Streptomyces ficellus: one gene and its partner. The protein of the gene in region 1 interacts with the protein of each later gene in a pairwise test. Links are inferred from orthologs where the notes say so. Each region holds a gene or a part of one and is shown on either strand. Other genes may lie near its edges. The genes, in order: ftsZ and rlmN.

What was found.
Region 2: the proteins of ftsZ (region 1) and rlmN interact in binary tests that used the Escherichia coli proteins (3 or more experiments, as listed by UniProt). The link is inferred for Streptomyces ficellus from one-to-one orthologs.

The regions. Positions count from the first base shown.
Region 1 is NZ_CP034279.1:5,478,849-5,487,114, forward strand. What follows is about bases 1,822-4,734. They hold ftsZ (cell division protein FtsZ), read left to right. Parts: upstream 1,822-2,627; coding sequence 2,628-3,842; downstream 3,843-4,734. Other genes in these bases: EIZ62_RS24510 (cell division protein FtsQ/DivIB), read left to right, coding at 1,822-2,349; pgeF (peptidoglycan editing factor PgeF), read left to right, coding at 3,873-4,586; EIZ62_RS24525 (YggS family pyridoxal phosphate-dependent enzyme), read left to right, coding at 4,589-4,734. Also shown: putative lipid II flippase FtsW, read left to right, coding at 1-374; murG (undecaprenyldiphospho-muramoylpentapeptide beta-N-acetylglucosaminyltransferase), read left to right, coding at 381-1,475; more of EIZ62_RS24510, read left to right, coding at 1,489-1,821; more of EIZ62_RS24525, read left to right, coding at 4,735-5,308; EIZ62_RS24530 (cell division protein SepF), read left to right, coding at 5,451-6,089; EIZ62_RS24535 (YggT family protein), read left to right, coding at 6,160-6,456; EIZ62_RS24540 (DivIVA domain-containing protein), read left to right, coding at 6,513-7,613; ileS (isoleucine--tRNA ligase), read right to left, coding at 8,086-8,266. UniProt on the Escherichia coli protein: Essential cell division protein that forms a contractile ring structure (Z ring) at the future cell division site. The regulation of the ring assembly controls the timing and the location of cell division.
Region 2 is NZ_CP034279.1:1,916,073-1,924,373, forward strand. Bases 3,063-6,010 are described here. They hold rlmN (dual-specificity RNA methyltransferase RlmN), read right to left. Parts: upstream 5,119-6,010; coding sequence 4,006-5,118; downstream 3,063-4,005. Other genes in these bases: EIZ62_RS08215 (thiamine ABC transporter substrate-binding protein), read right to left, coding at 3,063-3,788; EIZ62_RS08225 (phosphatidate cytidylyltransferase), read right to left, coding at 5,260-6,010. In the rest of the region: EIZ62_RS08200 (sensor histidine kinase), read left to right, coding at 1-11; EIZ62_RS08205 (ABC transporter ATP-binding protein), read right to left, coding at 38-1,054; EIZ62_RS08210 (ABC transporter permease), read right to left, coding at 1,057-2,658; more of EIZ62_RS08215, read right to left, coding at 2,694-3,062; more of EIZ62_RS08225, read right to left, coding at 6,011-6,471; frr (ribosome recycling factor), read right to left, coding at 6,471-7,028; pyrH (UMP kinase), read right to left, coding at 7,165-7,932; tsf (translation elongation factor Ts), read right to left, coding at 8,092-8,301.

The DNA of each region.
Region 1 (8,266 bases):
CGCTGTCGGTACTCGCCCTCTTCGCGGCTCTAGGCTATGCGGGTATCCGCGTGGCCGGACGCACGGAGGACCCCTTCGTGAGGTATGCCGCGGGAGGTGTGACCACCTGGATCACGGCGCAGGCCGTGGTCAACATCGGTGCGGTGCTCGGGCTGCTGCCGATCGCCGGGGTCCCCCTCCCGCTGTTCTCCTACGGAGGTTCCGCCCTGCTGCCGACCATGTTCGCCGTCGGTCTGCTCATCGCCTTCGCGCGGGAGGAGCCCGCGGCGAAGGCAGCCCTGGCCATGCGACAGCCCGGTCCGGGCACATGGGCCGGGGTGAGTTGGAAGTCGATGCGACGGCGCGTCAAGAAGCGTCCGTCCGGAGAGCGGTGAATTTCGGTGCATGTCGTACTCGCCGGTGGGGGGACCGCCGGCCACATCGAGCCGGCGCTCGCCCTCGCGGACGCCCTGCGCAGGCAGGACCCGACCGTGGGGATCACGGCCCTCGGTACGGAGCGGGGTCTGGAGACCCGGCTCGTACCGGAGCGTGGCTACGAGCTGGCGCTCATCCCCGCCGTCCCGTTGCCGCGCAAGCCCACCCCTGAGCTGATCACCGTCCCGGGGCGGCTGCGCGGCACCATCAAGGCGGCCGAGCAGATCCTCGAGCGCGCCAAGGCCGACTGTGTCGTCGGCTTCGGCGGGTACGTGGCCCTGCCCGGCTACCTGGCCGCCAAGCGGCTCGGCGTGCCGATCGTGGTCCACGAGGCCAACGCCCGGCCCGGCCTGGCCAACAAGATCGGTTCGCGGTACGCGGCCGGGGTCGCCGTCGCCACGCCCGACAGCAAGCTCCGCGGCGCCCGCTACATCGGCATCCCGCTGCGGCACACCATCGCCACGCTCGACCGCGCCCGGGTCCGCCCCGAGGCGCGCGCCGCGTTCGGACTGGACCCCAACCTGCCGACGCTGCTGGTCTCCGGCGGCTCGCAGGGCGCCCGCCGCCTCAACGAGGTGATCCAGCAGGTCGCCCCGGTCCTCCAGCGCTCCGGCATCCAGATCCTCCACGCGGTCGGCCCGAAGAACGAACTGCCGCACGCCGACAACATGCCCGGGATGCCGCCCTACATCCCGGTACCGTACGTGGACCGGATGGACCTCGCGTACGCCGCGGCCGACATGATGCTGTGCCGCGCGGGCGCGATGACCGTCGCCGAACTCTCCGCCGTCGGGCTGCCGGCCGCGTACGTGCCGCTGCCCATCGGCAACGGCGAACAGCGGCTCAACGCCCAGCCGGTGGTGAAGGCGGGCGGCGGCCTGCTGGTCGACGACGCCGAGCTGACGCCCGAGTGGGTCCAGGGCAACGTGCTCCCGGTGCTCTCCGACCCGCACCGGCTGTACGAGATGTCCCGCGCCGCCGCCGAGTTCGGCCGCCGGGACGCCGACGACCTGCTCGTCGGCATGGTCTACGAGGCGATCGCGGCACGCCACAGGGCGTGAGAAGGCAGGGAGCATGGCCGGGCCGACGACGACCACCGAGCGCGGCGCGCCGGGCTCCCGGGGCGCCAGGGGCCCGCGGGCCAAGGGCTCCGGACCCAAGGGGTCGTCCCCGGCCCGGCTCGCCCCGCGGTGGCGCCCGGGGCGGCCGGGTGGCGGCCGCCGCGCCCTGCCCGGCCCCCGTGCCGTGCTCCTGATCGTCATCGTGCTCGGGCTGCTCGCCAGCGGGCTGTGGCTCTTCTACGGCTCCGCCTGGCTGCGGGTCGAGCAGGTCACCACCTCCGGTACGCGGGTGCTGACGCCCGCGCAGGTCGAGGCGGTGGCCGCGGTGCCCGTTGGGGCGCCGCTGGTGTCGGTCGACACGGACGGCATCGAGGCCCGGCTGCGGCGCGCCCTGCCCCGTATCGACACGGTGGACGTCGTCCGCGACTGGCCGCACGGCATCGCCCTGCGGGTGGTCGAGCGCACCCCGGTCCTCCTCATCGGCAAGGGAGGCAGGTTCACCGAAGTGGATGCCAAGGGTGTGCGGTTCGCCACGGTCGACGCGGCCAAGGCCCCCGAGGGCGTGCCCCTGCTGGAGCTGGCGGTCGCCTCGTCGCCCAGCCTGCGCCGCTTCGACGCCGAGCGGCTGACCGTCGAGGCGGTCGGCGTCGCGGGTGACCTGCCCGGCCGGGTTGCCGAGGACGCCAAGGTTCTCCGGGTCCGTTCGTACGACTCCATCACCCTGGAGCTGACGGGCGGCCGGACCGTGGAGTGGGGGAGCGGCGAGGACGGCGAGGCGAAAGCGCGTGCGCTGACCGCACTGATGAAAGCGGCGCCCAAAGCGGGGCACTTCGACGTGAGTGCCCCGACCGCCCCGGCGGCGTCGCGGAGTTGACGCACATATGCCCTGGCCAGCACCCTGGTTGGTCAGCGCTATGGGTGATCACATAGGGTGAAAAGAAAAACGGGAGGTTCGGCGTGTTCGTTGAACGTGCGCCACTTGTCGACTTAGTGTCCTGTTCGGAAGAGTCCAGCGAACAGAGACACTGGTAACCCTAAACTTCAACGTTAGGGTTTGGGTCGGCGTTTCGGACCGTCCCATCGGCATCCGTCGTCGCGGCGCGGGACCACCGCGCAGTGGCGACACGTAACTCGAGGCGAGAGGCCTTCGACGTGGCAGCACCGCAGAACTACCTCGCAGTCATCAAGGTCATCGGTGTCGGCGGCGGTGGTGTCAATGCCATCAACCGAATGATCGAGGTCGGTCTCAAGGGCGTCGAGTTCATCGCCATCAACACGGACGCGCAAGCTCTGTTGATGAGCGACGCCGACGTCAAGCTCGACGTCGGCCGTGAACTCACCCGCGGCCTCGGGGCCGGAGCCAACCCGGCAGTCGGTCGCAAGGCGGCAGAGGACCACCGCGAGGAGATCGAGGAGGTCCTCAAGGGGGCCGACATGGTCTTCGTCACCGCCGGCGAAGGCGGCGGCACCGGCACCGGCGGCGCTCCCGTCGTCGCCAACATCGCGCGCTCGCTGGGCGCCCTCACCATCGGTGTGGTCACCCGGCCGTTCACCTTCGAGGGCCGGCGCCGCGCCAACCAGGCGGAGGACGGCATCGCCGAGCTCCGCGAAGAGGTCGACACCCTCATCGTCATCCCGAACGACCGGCTGCTGTCCATCTCGGACCGCCAGGTCAGCGTGCTGGACGCGTTCAAGTCCGCCGACCAGGTGCTGCTCTCCGGCGTTCAGGGCATCACCGACCTCATCACCACCCCGGGCCTGATCAACCTCGACTTCGCCGACGTCAAGTCGGTCATGTCCGAGGCCGGATCCGCCCTCATGGGCATCGGCTCCGCCCGCGGCGACGACCGCGCGGTGGCCGCCGCCGAGATGGCGATCTCCTCGCCGCTGCTGGAGGCGTCCATCGACGGCGCCCGCGGTGTGCTGCTCTCCATCTCCGGTGGCTCGGACCTCGGACTGTTCGAGATCAACGAGGCGGCCCAGCTGGTCAGCGAGGCCGCCCACCCCGAGGCCAACATCATCTTCGGTGCCGTCATCGACGACGCCCTCGGTGACGAGGTACGGGTCACGGTCATCGCGGCCGGCTTCGACGGCGGCCAGCCGCCGGCCCGGCGCGACAACGTGCTGAGCGCCGGGTCGAGCAAGCGCGAGGAGCCGGCGCCCCCGGCACGCGCGACCGAGCAGCCCCGGCCGGTGAGCGGCCTCGGGACCGTCCCGGTGCGCGAGGAGTCCCCGGCCCCGGCGGCCGAACCGGCTCCGGCGGCGAACGACAGCTCCCTGTCGGTCACCCCGCCGGCGGTCCCGCCGGCCCGCCCGTACCCGGACACCTCCGCCGAGGAGCTGGACGTCCCGGACTTCCTGAAGTGACCGTGTGACGTGATAGGGCAGCACGACACAGTGAGCGGCGCGCACTTCGCCTTCACCGACCGGTGGGGCGGGGTGAGCGCCGTTCCGTACGAGGAGCTCAACCTCGGCGGAGCGGTCGGGGACGACCCCGGTTCCGTCATGACGAACCGTCGGCTCGCCGCCGAGAGCCTGGGGCTCGACCCGCGGCGGGTCGTCTGGATGAACCAGGTGCACGGGCGTGACGTCGCCGTGGTCGACGGACCGTGGGCGCCGGACGAACCGGTCCCGGCGGTGGACGGCGTCGTCACCGCCCGGCGCGGGCTCGCGCTCGCGGTGCTCACCGCCGACTGCACCCCCGTCCTGCTGGCCGACCCGGTCGCGGGCGTCGTGGGCGCGGCGCACGCCGGCCGCCCCGGGATGGTCGCGGGCGTCGTCCCGGCCACGGTCGAGGCCATGATCGCTCTCGGCGCCGAGGCGTCGCGGATCACCGCCCGTACCGGCCCGGCCGTCTGCGGACGCTGCTACGAGGTGCCCGCGGCCATGCGGGACGAGGTGGCCGCCGCCGTACCGTCGGCGCACTCCGAGACGAGTTGGGGCACTCCGGCCGTCGACGTGACCGCCGGAGTGCACGCGCAGCTCGACGCGCTGGGGGTGCGCGACCGGAGTGCGTCGGCGGTGTGCACGCTCGAGTCGCGCGACCACTACTCGTACCGCCGCGACCGCACGACCGGGCGGCTCGCCGGATATGTCTGGTTGGACGGTTGAGGATGACGGACCGCAAGGCTGAACTCGCCCAGAACCTGGCGCGGGTGGAGGAACGTATCTCCGCCGCGTGCGGGGCCGCCGGCCGCCGCCGCGAGGAGGTGACCCTGATCGTGGTCACCAAGACCTACCCCGCGAGCGACGTGCGGCTGCTGCATGAGCTGGGGGTCCGCCACGTCGCCGAGAACCGGGACCAGGACGCGGCCCCCAAGGCCGCCGCCTGTGCCGACCTCGACCTCACCTGGCACTTCGTCGGCCAGTTGCAGACCAATAAGGTCCGTTCCGTGGCGAGTTACGCGCACGAGGTGCAGTCGGTCGACCGGCTGAAGCTCGTCGGCTCGCTCTCCGCCGCCGCGGCGCGCGCCGGGCGTGAACTGGGGTGCCTGATCCAGGTCGCGCTGGACGCGGAGTCCGGCGAGCGGGGGGAGCGCGGAGGCGTCGCCCCGGACGGCGTCGAGGAGTTGGCGGCGGCGGTGGAGGAGGCGCCGGGCCTCCGGCTCGACGGGCTCATGACCGTGGCACCGCTGGCCGGGCCGTACGCCGGACGGCAACGGGCCGCGTTCGACCGGCTGATGGAATTGGCATCCCGCCTGCGCGCGTCCCGTCCTGCTGCGAACATGGTGTCAGCAGGGATGAGTGCGGACCTCGAGGACGCGGTGGCGGCCGGGGCGACACATGTGCGCATCGGTACGGCGGTACTCGGAGACCGACCCAGGCTCGGGTAACGTCGCGAAGCAAGTCGGACCACAGCAGAAAATATGGTCATTTCCGCCGAACAGCGGACAGGCCTCGTGGATCGCGGGCACTTGGTGACGCTGTGCCCACTAATGGTGAGGGCGATCCACCACAGAGCGGAGGACTCAGAGAATGGCCGGCGCGATGCGCAAGATGGCGGTCTACCTCGGCCTCGTGGAGGACGATGGGTACGACGGCCGGGGCTTCGACCCCGATGACGACTTCGAACCCGAACTGGAGCCGGAGCCCGAGCGCGACCGACGGCGCCACCAGCCCCCGCACCAGGCTTCGCACCAGGTCTCGCACCAGGCGGAGCGCGAGGAGCCGGTGCGGGTGGTCCAGCAGCCGCCCGTGCAGCGCGAGCCCGTTCCGCTTCCCGCTGAAAGCGGACGTCCGGCGCGAATCGCCCCCGTGGCATCCATCACACCTGAACGCCCGAGCCTGGAGAAGAACGCACCGGTGATCATGCCCAAGGTCGTGTCCGAGCGGGAGCCCTACCGCATCACCACACTTCACCCACGGACCTACAACGAGGCCCGTACCATCGGGGAACACTTCCGCGAGGGCACCCCTGTGATCATGAACCTCACCGAGATGGATGACACGGACGCGAAGCGACTTGTCGACTTTGCCGCCGGTCTCGTCTTCGGGCTGCATGGCAGCATTGAGCGAGTGACGCAGAAGGTGTTCCTGTTGTCGCCTGCTAACGTCGATGTCACGGCGGAGGACAAGGCCCGCATCGCAGAGGGCGGATTCTTCAACCAGAGCTGAGAGCACGACACCGGGAACGACCCGGCCGGGAGGCCGGTGGACATGGGATCAGGGGAGAGGGAAGCGCGGGATGAGCGTCGCACTACAAGTGATCTACATCGCTCTGATGTGCTTCCTTGTCGTCCTGATCTTCCGGCTGGTCATGGACTACGTCTTCCAGTTCGCACGTTCATGGCAACCCGGGAAGGCGATGGTGGTCGTTCTGGAGGCCACCTACACTGTCACCGATCCACCACTGAAACTTCTGCGGCGGTTCATCCCGCCGCTGCGTCTCGGGGGCGTGGCACTCGACCTGTCCTTCTTCGTTCTGATGATCATCGTCTACATCCTGATCTCCATCGTGAACAGCTTCATGATGAGGGTGTGAGGGTGTAGCGATCCGGTCCTGCCGACTGCCGACGACTACGTAGAGGTGAAGGAAAGATGCCGCTGACCCCCGAGGACGTGCGGAACAAGCAGTTCACGACCGTCCGCCTCCGAGAAGGCTATGACGAGGACGAGGTCGATGCCTTCCTCGACGAGGTCGAAGCCGAACTGACGCGCCTGCTCCGCGAGAACGAGGACCTGCGCGCCAAGCTGGCCGCCGCCACGCGCGCGGCCGCGCAGAACCAGCAGCAGCAGGGGATGCGCAAGCCGCCGGAGCAGCAGGACCGGCCCGTGGGTCCCGGCGCTCCCGTCCCCGCCGCCATATCCGGACCACCGGTCCAGCAGCAGCCCCCGCAGATGGGTCCGCCCCAGCTGCCCGGTGGTGCCCCGCAGCTGCCGGCCGGCCCGAGCCACGGCGGCCCCCAGGGCCAGCACGGCCCCGGCTCCATGCAGGGCGGCCCCATGCAGGGCGGTCCCATGGGTGGCCCGATGGGCGGTCCCATGGGTGGTCCCATGGGCGGTCACGGCCCGCAGATGCCGCAGCCCGGTCAGGGCCCCGGCGGCGACAGCGCGGCCCGCGTCCTCTCCCTCGCCCAGCAGACCGCCGACCAGGCGATCGCGGAGGCCCGTTCCGAGGCCAACAAGATCGTCGGCGAGGCCCGGTCGCGCGCCGAGGGCCTGGAGCGCGACGCCCGCGCCAAGGCCGACGCCCTGGAGCGGGACGCCCAGGAGAAGCACCGCGTCGCGATGGGCTCGCTGGAGTCCGCCCGCGCCACGCTGGAGCGCAAGGTCGAGGACCTGCGGGGCTTCGAGCGCGAGTACCGCACCCGCCTGAAGTCGTACCTGGAGAGCCAGCTGCGCCAGCTGGAGACCCAGGCCGACGACTCGCTGGCCCCGCCGCGGACCCCGTCCGCCGCGCCGTCGCTGCCGCCCTCCCCGTCGATGGCGTCCGCGGGCGCGAGCGCACCGTCGTACGGCGGCAACCAGACCATGGGCGGCGGCCCGTCGATGGGCGGTGGCCCGTCCTACGGCGGCCAGCAGCAGATGTCGCCCGCGATGACGCAGCCGATGGCACCGGTGCGGCCGCAGGCGCCGCAGCCGATGCAGCAGGCGCCGTCGCCGATGCGCGGTTTCCTCATCGACGAGGACGACAACTGACGGCGGCGGGTCGCGCGCGCAGCGCGTAGCCGTCGGTCGGCAGGCAGTCGGGCCGGGGCCCGGGACGTAGTGACGTCCCGGGCCCCGGCCCGTTTGTCGCTCGTACCCGTTGTGGGCGTCCCGCTGGGGCGATGGGGGTCCCCCCTGCTCGAGCGGAGCCGAGAGCTTGGGGGAGGGTGGGCGCAACGGGACCGGGGCGGTGCCTGTCGTCGGTTCCCTGCGGGGCGGTGCCTGTTCCCGGTTCGCCTGCGGGCGGTGCCTCGTGCCGGTGACCCCCGTGGGTGGGGGGCGTGGCCCCTCCGGGCTCGCCTCCTCGGGGCCGGCGGCCTCGGGTTACGCGTAAGGGGAGCCCCGGTAACGCCGCCGGTCCCCTGCGGGGGCGACCCTGCACGGCCCCGCCCCGGGTACGTCGCCGGGTGCGGGAACGCGGAAGGGCCCGGCCACGGGAGGGTGGCCGGGCCCTTCGGGGCGGTTAGGCCTTGCGGAGGCGGAACGTGAGGGAGAGGCCCTCGTCGGTGAACGGGGCGCCGTAGGTGGCGTCCGCGTCGGCGGAGGAGAAGTCGGTCGCCAGGACCTCGTCCGCGATCAGCTCCGCGTGGTCCGCGAGGGCCGCGACGACCTCGGGGTCGGTGGACTCCCAGCGCAGGGCGATC
Region 2 (8,301 bases), 3.6 Mb from region 1 along the record:
ACGGGGAGTGACGGCCGTCTCCCCGATACGGGGCCGGTCAGCCGAGGACGACGACCTCGTCGGACGTGAACGTCACGCCCACCACCGCCCCCTCCGCGGGCGCGTCCCGCAGCGCGCACTCGGCCTCCAGGGGCGGGCCGGTCTCCGGCCGGAGCCGTACCGCCACGTGGTGGCCGCGGAAGGTGCGCCCTTCCACGGTGCACCGCAGGCCGTCGGCGGGGTCGCCGAGCCGTACGCCCGCGGGCCGCACCAGCACCCGGACCGTGCCCGGGGCGGACCCGGCCGGCACGGGGATCTGGCCCCACGCGGTGTCGGCCGCCCCGCCGGTCACCGTCGCCTCGACCACGTTGTCGAAGCCAAGGAAGCGGGCGACGAACTCGGAGGCGGGGCGCTGCCAGACGTCCAGCGGCGTGCCGCTCTGGGCGATGTGCCCGTCGCGCATGACGACGACGCGATCGGCGAGCGCGAACGCCTCGCCCTGGTCGTGGGTGACGGCGAGCACGGTGGTGCCGAGCCGCCCGAACAGCTGCCGCAGCTCGACGACGAGGCGTTCCCGCAGGCCCCGGTCGAGCTGGCCGAGCGGCTCGTCGAGCATCAGCAGCCGGGGGCGGGGGGCCAGGGCGCGGGCGAGGGCGACGCGCTGCTGCTCGCCGCCGGACAGGGCGGCGACGGCCCGCCGTTCGGCGCCGGGCAGCCCGACGAGGTCCAGCAGTTCGGCGACCCGCCGGGCCTGTTCGTCGCGGGCCGCGCCGCGCATGCGCAGCCCGAAGGCGACGTTGCCGCCCACGTCCCGCTGCGGGAACAGCTGGTGGTCCTGGAACATGAGCCCCACGCCGCGCCGGTGCACGGGCACCCCGGCCTGGTCGGTGCCGTCGAGGAGGACCGTGCCGGCGTCGGGCGGCTGGAGTCCCGCGACGACCCGCAGCAGGGTCGACTTGCCGCTGCCGCTGGGGCCGAGCAGGCACACGATCTCGTGGTCGGCGACGTCCAGGGACACCGTGTCGACCGCGACGCGCGACCCGAAGCGTACGGTCACGTCCTTCAGAGCGAGCATGGTCACAACTCCCCGGAGCGGTCGGCACGGACACGTTCGAGCAGCAGCAGGGCCACCGCGCACACCACCATCAGGATCGTCGAAAGGGCCATGGCCTGGCCGTAGTTGAGGTCGCCGGGGCGGCCGAGGAGCCGGGCGACGGCGACGGGGAGGGTCGGGTTGTCGGGCCGGGCGATGAACACGGTCGCGCCGAACTCGCCCAGCGACACGGCGAAGGCGAACCCCGCCGCGACCAGCACCGCCCGCCGCACCAGCGGCAGGTCCACCTCCCGCCACACCCGCCACGGCGAGGCGCCGAGCACCGCCGCCGCCTCGCGCAGCCGGGCGTCCACCGCGCGCAGCACGGGCAGCATGGTGCGGACGACGAACGGCACGCCGACGAGGGCCTGGGCGAGCGGTACGAGGATCCAGGAGGAGCGCAGGTCGAGCGGCGGCTCGTCGAGTGTGATCAGGAACCCGAAGCCGACCGTCACGGCGGACACCCCGAGCGGCAGCATCAGCAGCGCGTCGAAGCCGCGCACCAGCCGCCCGGCGCGCCGGGTGAGCGCGGCGGCGGCGAGCCCGCCGATCAGGAGCGCGATCGCGGTGGCGGCGAGGGCGTACTCGAGGGAGTTCGCGATCGCCTCGGCCGGCGGGACGAGGAACGTGCCGCCCGCGTCGACCTCCTGGAGTGCCCGGTAGTAGCCGAGCCCGCCGTCGAAGGACCGCTGGACGAGCACGCCGAGCGGCAGGACGAGCAGCAGCGCCACGGAGGCGAGGACGCCGCCGAGCAGCGCCCACTGGCCGGTGCCGCGGGGACGGCGGGCGGTCAGGGCCGGGTCGACGAGCCGCAGCATGGCCTCCCGGCGCGGGACGGTGCGGGCGTGGACGGCGAGGATGGCGCCGACGGCGGCGAACTGCACCAGCGTGAGGACCGCGGCGGTCGGCAGGTCGAGCAGTTGCGCGGTCTGCCGGTAGATCTCAGCCTCCAGCGTGGCGAAGGCGTGCCCGCCGAGGATCTGGACGATGCCGAAGGAGGTGTACGAGAAGAGGAACACCATCAGCGCGGCGGCGGCCACGGCGGGCCCGAGCGCGGGGAGCGTGACGCGCCGCCACGCGCCGAAGCGGGAGGCGCCGAGCACCCGGGCGGCCTCCTCCTGGCGCGGGTCGAGCTGGGACCAGAGGCCGCCGACGGTCCGGATGACGACCGCGTAGTTGAAGAAGACGTGCGCCAGGAGGATGGCCCACACGGTGGCGTCGAGCCGTATCCCCCACAGCTCGTCGAGGAGTCCGCGCCGCCCGACGAGCGCGAGGAACGCGGTGCCGACGACGACGGTCGGCAGGACGAACGGCACGGTGACGACGGCCCGCAGCAGTCCCTTGCCGGGGAAGGAGAAGCGGGCGAAGACGTATGCGCCGGGCAGGGCGATCAGCAGGGTGAGCGCGCTGGAGGCGAGCGCCTGCCAGGTGGTGAACCACAGGACGTCGAGGATGTCCGGCCGGGTCAGGACGTCGCCGATCCGGCCGAGCTGCCAGGTGCCGTCGTCCGTCCTCAGCCCGCGGCCGGTGATCGCGGCGACGGGGTAGGCGAAGAAGACGGCGAAGAACGCCACGGGCAGGGCCATGAGCCCCGCCCGCAGCGCGCCGCGTTTGACGGTGCCTACTTCAGGACGAGCGAGGACCACGTCTGGATCCACTGTTCGCGGTTCTGGGCGATCTTCTCGGGGGCGACGGTGTGCGGCCGGGCGACCTTGGCGCCGTGCTCGGTGAACAGCGCGGGGAGCTTGGCGTCCTTCGCCACCGGGTTGACGAACATCTGGAGCGGCATGTCCTCCTGGAACTTCTTGCCGATCATGAAGTCGATGAGGGCCTTGCCGCCCTCGGCGTTCTTCGCGCCGGTCAGCAGGCCCGCGAACTCGGTCTGCTGGAAGCAGGTCCCGGTGGAGACGCCGGTCGGCGCCTCGGCCGGCCGCGGCTCGGCGTAGAGCACCTCGACGGGCGGGCTGGAGGCGTAGGACACGACGAGCGGCCGGTCGCCCTTGGCCTTCTTGCCGCCGGCGGAGCCGGAGAACTCCTGGTTGTAGGCGAGCTCCCAGCTGTCGGCGACCTTGACGCCGTTGGCCTTCAGCTTCTTCCAGTAGTCCTGCCAGCCGTCGTCCCCGTACCGGGCGGCCGTGCCGAGCAGGAAGCCGAGGCCGGGCGAGGAGCGCTCGGGGTTCTCGACGACGAGGAGGTCCTTGTAGGCGGGCTTCGCGAGGTCGTCGAAGGTCTGCGGCGGCGCCAGCTTCTTGTCCGCGAAGTACTTCTTGTCGTAGTTGACGCAGATCTCGCCGGTGTCGACGGGCGTGACCCGGTGCTTGTCCTTGTCGAGCTGTACGGCGTCGGGGACCCGGTCCAGGCCCTTGGCCTCGTACGGGTCGAAGATGCCGTTGTCGAGCGCGCGGGACAGCAGGGTGTTGTCGACGCCGAAGAACACGTCGCCCTGCGGGGCGCCCTTGGTGAGGACGGCCTTGTTGACGGCCTCGCCCGCGTCGCCGCTCTTGAGGACCTTGACGGTGTAGCCGGTCTGCTTGGTGAACTCCTTCAGGACGGCCGGGGAGGCGTTGAAGGAGTCGTGGCTGACGAGCGTCACGGTCTTCGGCTTCGTCCCGCCGTCGCCGGCGTCCTTGCCGGAGTCGCCGCCGCAGGCGGTGAGCGTGGTGACGCCCAGCGCGGCGGCGAGGGCGCCGACCGCGATCTTCTTGGTGGTGCTCACTGAGATTCCTCCTGGGTATGACCAGGAAGAGACGCGGCCCCGACCGCCGCGGACGTGCGGCGGTCGGGGCGCAACAGCTCGAGTAACGACCGAACTTCCTACCCAGAATGACCTGGGCGAGGTTCAGAGGGTCTGCGGTCTGACGGTCACCGCACTCTCAGCGCTGTGGCGCTCCCCTGTCGGAATATGGAGATGTGTTCGAGGTCAGACTACAAGCTCACCGCTCGGTGGCCGCGAGCTGTCCACAGGCACCGTCGATCTCCTGCCCGCGGGTGTCACGGACGGTGACGGGTACGCCGTGGGCGGCGATCGCCTCGACGAACGCCTTTTCGTCCTCGGGGCGGGACGCGGTCCACTTGGAGCCGGGCGTCGGGTTGAGCGGGATCAGGTTGACGTGGACGCGCTTGCCCTTGAGGAGGCGGCCGAGGAGGTCGCCGCGCCAGGCCTGGTCGTTGATGTCGCGGATGAGGGCGTACTCGATGGAGATGCGGCGGCCCGACTTCTCGGCGTACTCCCAGGCGGCGTCCAGCACCTCCCGGACCTTCCAGCGCGTGTTGACCGGGACGAGGGTGTCGCGCAGCTCGTCGTCCGGGGCGTGCAGCGAGACGGCGAGGCGGCACTTGAAGCCCTCGTCGGCGAAGCGCAGCATCGCCGGGACGAGACCGACGGTGGACACGGTGATGCCGCGCTGCGACAGCCCGAGCCCGTCCGGCTCGGGGTCGGTGAGGCGGCGGATGGCGCCGACGACGCGCTTGTAGTTGGCGAGCGGCTCGCCCATGCCCATGAACACGATGTTGGACAGCCGCGCGGGTCCTCCCGGCACCTCGCCGTCCCGCAGCGCCCGCATGCCGTCGACGATCTGGTGGACGATCTCGGCGGTCGACAGGTTCCGGTCGAGACCCGCCTGGCCGGTGGCGCAGAACGGGCAGTTCATGCCGCAGCCGGCCTGCGAGGAGATGCACATGGTGACGCGGTCGGGGTACCGCATGAGGACGGACTCGACGAGGGTGCCGTCGTGCAGCCGCCACAGGGTCTTGCGGGTGGTGTCGTCGTCGCAGGAGATGTGCCGTACGACCGACATCAGGTCGGGCAGCAGCTCCGTGGCGAGCTTCTCGCGGGACGCGGCGGGGATGTCCGTCCAGGCGGCCGGGTCGTGCGCGTACCGCGCGAAGTAGTGCTGGGAGAGCTGCTTGGCCCGGAACGGCTTCTCACCGATCGCGGCGACGGCTTCCTTGCGCTCGGCGGGCGTCAGATCGGCGAGGTGTCGCGGCGGCTTCTTCGCTCCGCGCGGGGCGACGAAGGTGAGCTCTCCCGGTGCGGGGCGTGGCATGACCTGGTACTCCTCAGTAAAGACGAGGCCGCGGTACGTGAGCCGGGAGACCTCACCGGATGATCCCCGCGCGGTGCCGCAGGGCCGAAAGGGCCCGCCGCCTCGATGCGACGAGCCCTTCCAGGGTAACCGGACGGCGGTTCAGCCTGTTCCGACGAAGATCACGAACAGCAGCCACACCACCGGAGCGGTCGGCAGCAGCGAGTCCAGCCGGTCCATGATGCCGCCGTGCCCCGGCAGCAGGGTGCCCATGTCCTTGATCCCCAGGTCCCGCTTGATCATGGACTCGCCGAGGTCGCCCAGCGTGGCGCTGGCCGCGACGGCGAGGCCCAGCAGCAGGCCCTGCCACCAGGTGCCGCCGTCGATGGCGAACTCCATGCACAGCGCGCCCGCCGCCATGGCGAACGCCACCGCCCCCAGGAGCCCCTCGCGGGTCTTGCCCGGGCTGATGCGCGGCGCCAGCTTGTGCTTGCCGAACCGCCAGCCGACCGCGTACGCGCCGGTGTCGCTGACCACGGTCAGGACGAGGAAGGTCAGCACCCGCCACGGACCGTCGTCCGCGGTGAGCATCAGCGCCACGAACGTCGCGAGGAACGGGACGTAGAACGCGGCGAAGACACCGGCCGTGACGTCCTTCAGGTAACCCTCGGGCGACTCGGTCATCCGCCACACGAGCACCGCGAGCGCGGTGAGCGCCATGGCGACCCAGGCCCCCTCGGCCCCGCGCACGTACCCGGCCACGACCATGGCCGCGCCGCCCACGGCCAGCGGCACGAGCGGAGCCCTGATCGACTTGCGCTCCTGAAGGCGGGACGTCAGCTCCCACAGCCCGACCACGACGGCGACCGCTATCACACCGACGAACACGGCCTTGACGACGAAGAGCGACGCGACGATCACGGCGCCGAGCCCCACGCCGACCCCTATGGCGGCCCGCAGGTCCCGGCCGGCCCGCTTCTTCTGCTTCCTCGGCGGACCGGGCAGCTCCGTGGGCTGCGGCGCTCCCGACTGCGGGCTGGGCATGGGCTCCTGCGGATTCTCCGGCTGCGGCGACCGGTCCTGCCGCGGCTGTCCGTGCGGCTGCCACGGCTGGTCCGGCCGCTGCGGCAGCTCGTCACGGAACAGGGGACCGCTCAGCGGAGCGGTCCCCCGGTCGCGGTCGTCCTGGCCTCCACCGGTGTCGCCACCGGCGGGAACGTCGGGCACGATGGGCATGGGCCGAGTCTGCTGCGCCTCATGCCCGTCGTAGGCGGGACCCGCCGGGGCTGCCGGAGCGAACCCCGGGTGGTGCCCCTGGTCGGGCGGACCCCATTGACCGCCTCTCGGCGGGGCCCCCCAGGAAGAGTCGTTCATCAGACCTCGAGCAGCTCGGCTTCCTTGTGCTTGAGCAGCTCGTCCACCTGCGTGACGTACTTCGCGGTGGTGTCGTCGAGCTCCTTCTCCGCGCGGCGCACCTCGTCCTCGCCGGCCTCCTTGTCCTTGACCAGCTTGTCAAGGGCGTCCTTGGCCTTGCGGCGCACCGAACGGATGGAGATCTTCGAGTCCTCGGCCTTGCCCTTGGCGACCTTGATGTACTCGCGGCGCCGCTCCTCGGTGAGCTCGGGGAACACCACACGGATGATGTTGCCGTCGTTGCTCGGGTTGACGCCCAGGTCGGAGTCGCGGATGGCCTGCTCAATGTTGCGCAGCGCGCTCTTGTCGAACGGGGTCACCACGGCCATGCGGGGCTCCGGCACGGAGAACGACGCCAGCTGGTTGATCGGCGTCGTGGCACCGTAGTAGTCGGCCACGATCTTGTTGAACATGGCCGGGTGCGCACGCCCGGTACGGATCGCGGCGAAGTCCTCCTTGGCGACCAGGACGGCCTTCTCCATCTTCTCCTCTGCCTCGAGGAGGGTCTCTTCGATCACCACTTGCTCCTGCGTGTCTATGAGTAGGCCCGGCGTACAAAGGGCTGCGGAACCTGCGTCGCGTGTGTCCCCTGCACGGTGTCCGACCGGCAGGGCTTTGTCCATCCCCTCGCGGGGCACCCCTGGGGACCCGGGATCAGGTCCTGGTGCCCTGGTCGCTCACGAGAGTGCCGATCTTCTCACCCTTCACGGCCCGGGCGATATTGCCCGCCGCGAGCAGCTCGAAGACGAGGATCGGGAGGTTGTTGTCGCGGCAGAGGGTGATGGCGGTGGCGTCGGCGACCCTGAGGTCGCGGGAGAGCACCTCGCCGTACTCCAGCGCGTCGAACTTCACCGCGTCCGGGTTGGCCTTGGGGTCGGAGTCGTAGACCCCGTCCACCCCGTTCTTGCCCATCAGGAGGGCTTCCGCGTCGATCTCCAGGGCGCGCTGGGCGGCGGTGGTGTCCGTGGAGAAGTAGGGCATGCCCATGCCCGCGCCGAAGATCACGACGCGGCCCTTCTCCAGGTGGCGGACCGCGCGCAGCGGGATGTACGGCTCGGCGACCTGCCCCATGGTGATGGCGGTCTGGACCCGGGAGTCGATGCCCTCCTTCTCCAGGAAGTCCTGGAGGGCGAGGCAGTTCATGACCGTACCGAGCATGCCCATGTAGTCGGAGCGGGCCCGGTCCATGCCGCGTACCTGCAGCTCCGCGCCGCGGAAGAAGTTGCCGCCGCCGATCACGACGGCGATCTGCGCGCCGTCGCGGACGACCGCGGCGATCTCGCGCGCGATGGCGTGTACGACGTCGGGATCGACGCCGAGGCCCCCACCGCCGGCGAACGCCTCGCCGGACAGCTTCAGCATGAAGCGACCGGCGACATTTTTACCGGTGTTGTCGTCGCCCTGTGCGGCGCCCTGGTTCATGGAGATCTCCTCGTGCACATACGAAGAAGGCCATTGCCGGTGGGTGCTGTTGTCCCTACGGCAATGGCCTCCTCGTCAGATCTGTGGCCGCCGGCGCTGACGCGACCGACCGTCCACTGGGAAAACCCTAGCGGGATCCCGTGTCGAGCGCGTACCCGCTCAGATGCCGACCTTGATGCGGCTGAAGCGCTTCAGGGTGACACCGGCCTCGTCCAGGACCTTCTGGACGGACTTCTTGTTGTCGAGCGCGTACGGCTGACCCAGGAGGGTGGCGTCCTTGAAGAAGCCGTTGAGGCGACCCTCGACGATCTTCGGGAGCGCGGCCTCGGGCTTGCCCTCGGCGCGGGTGGTCTCCTCGGCGACGCGGCG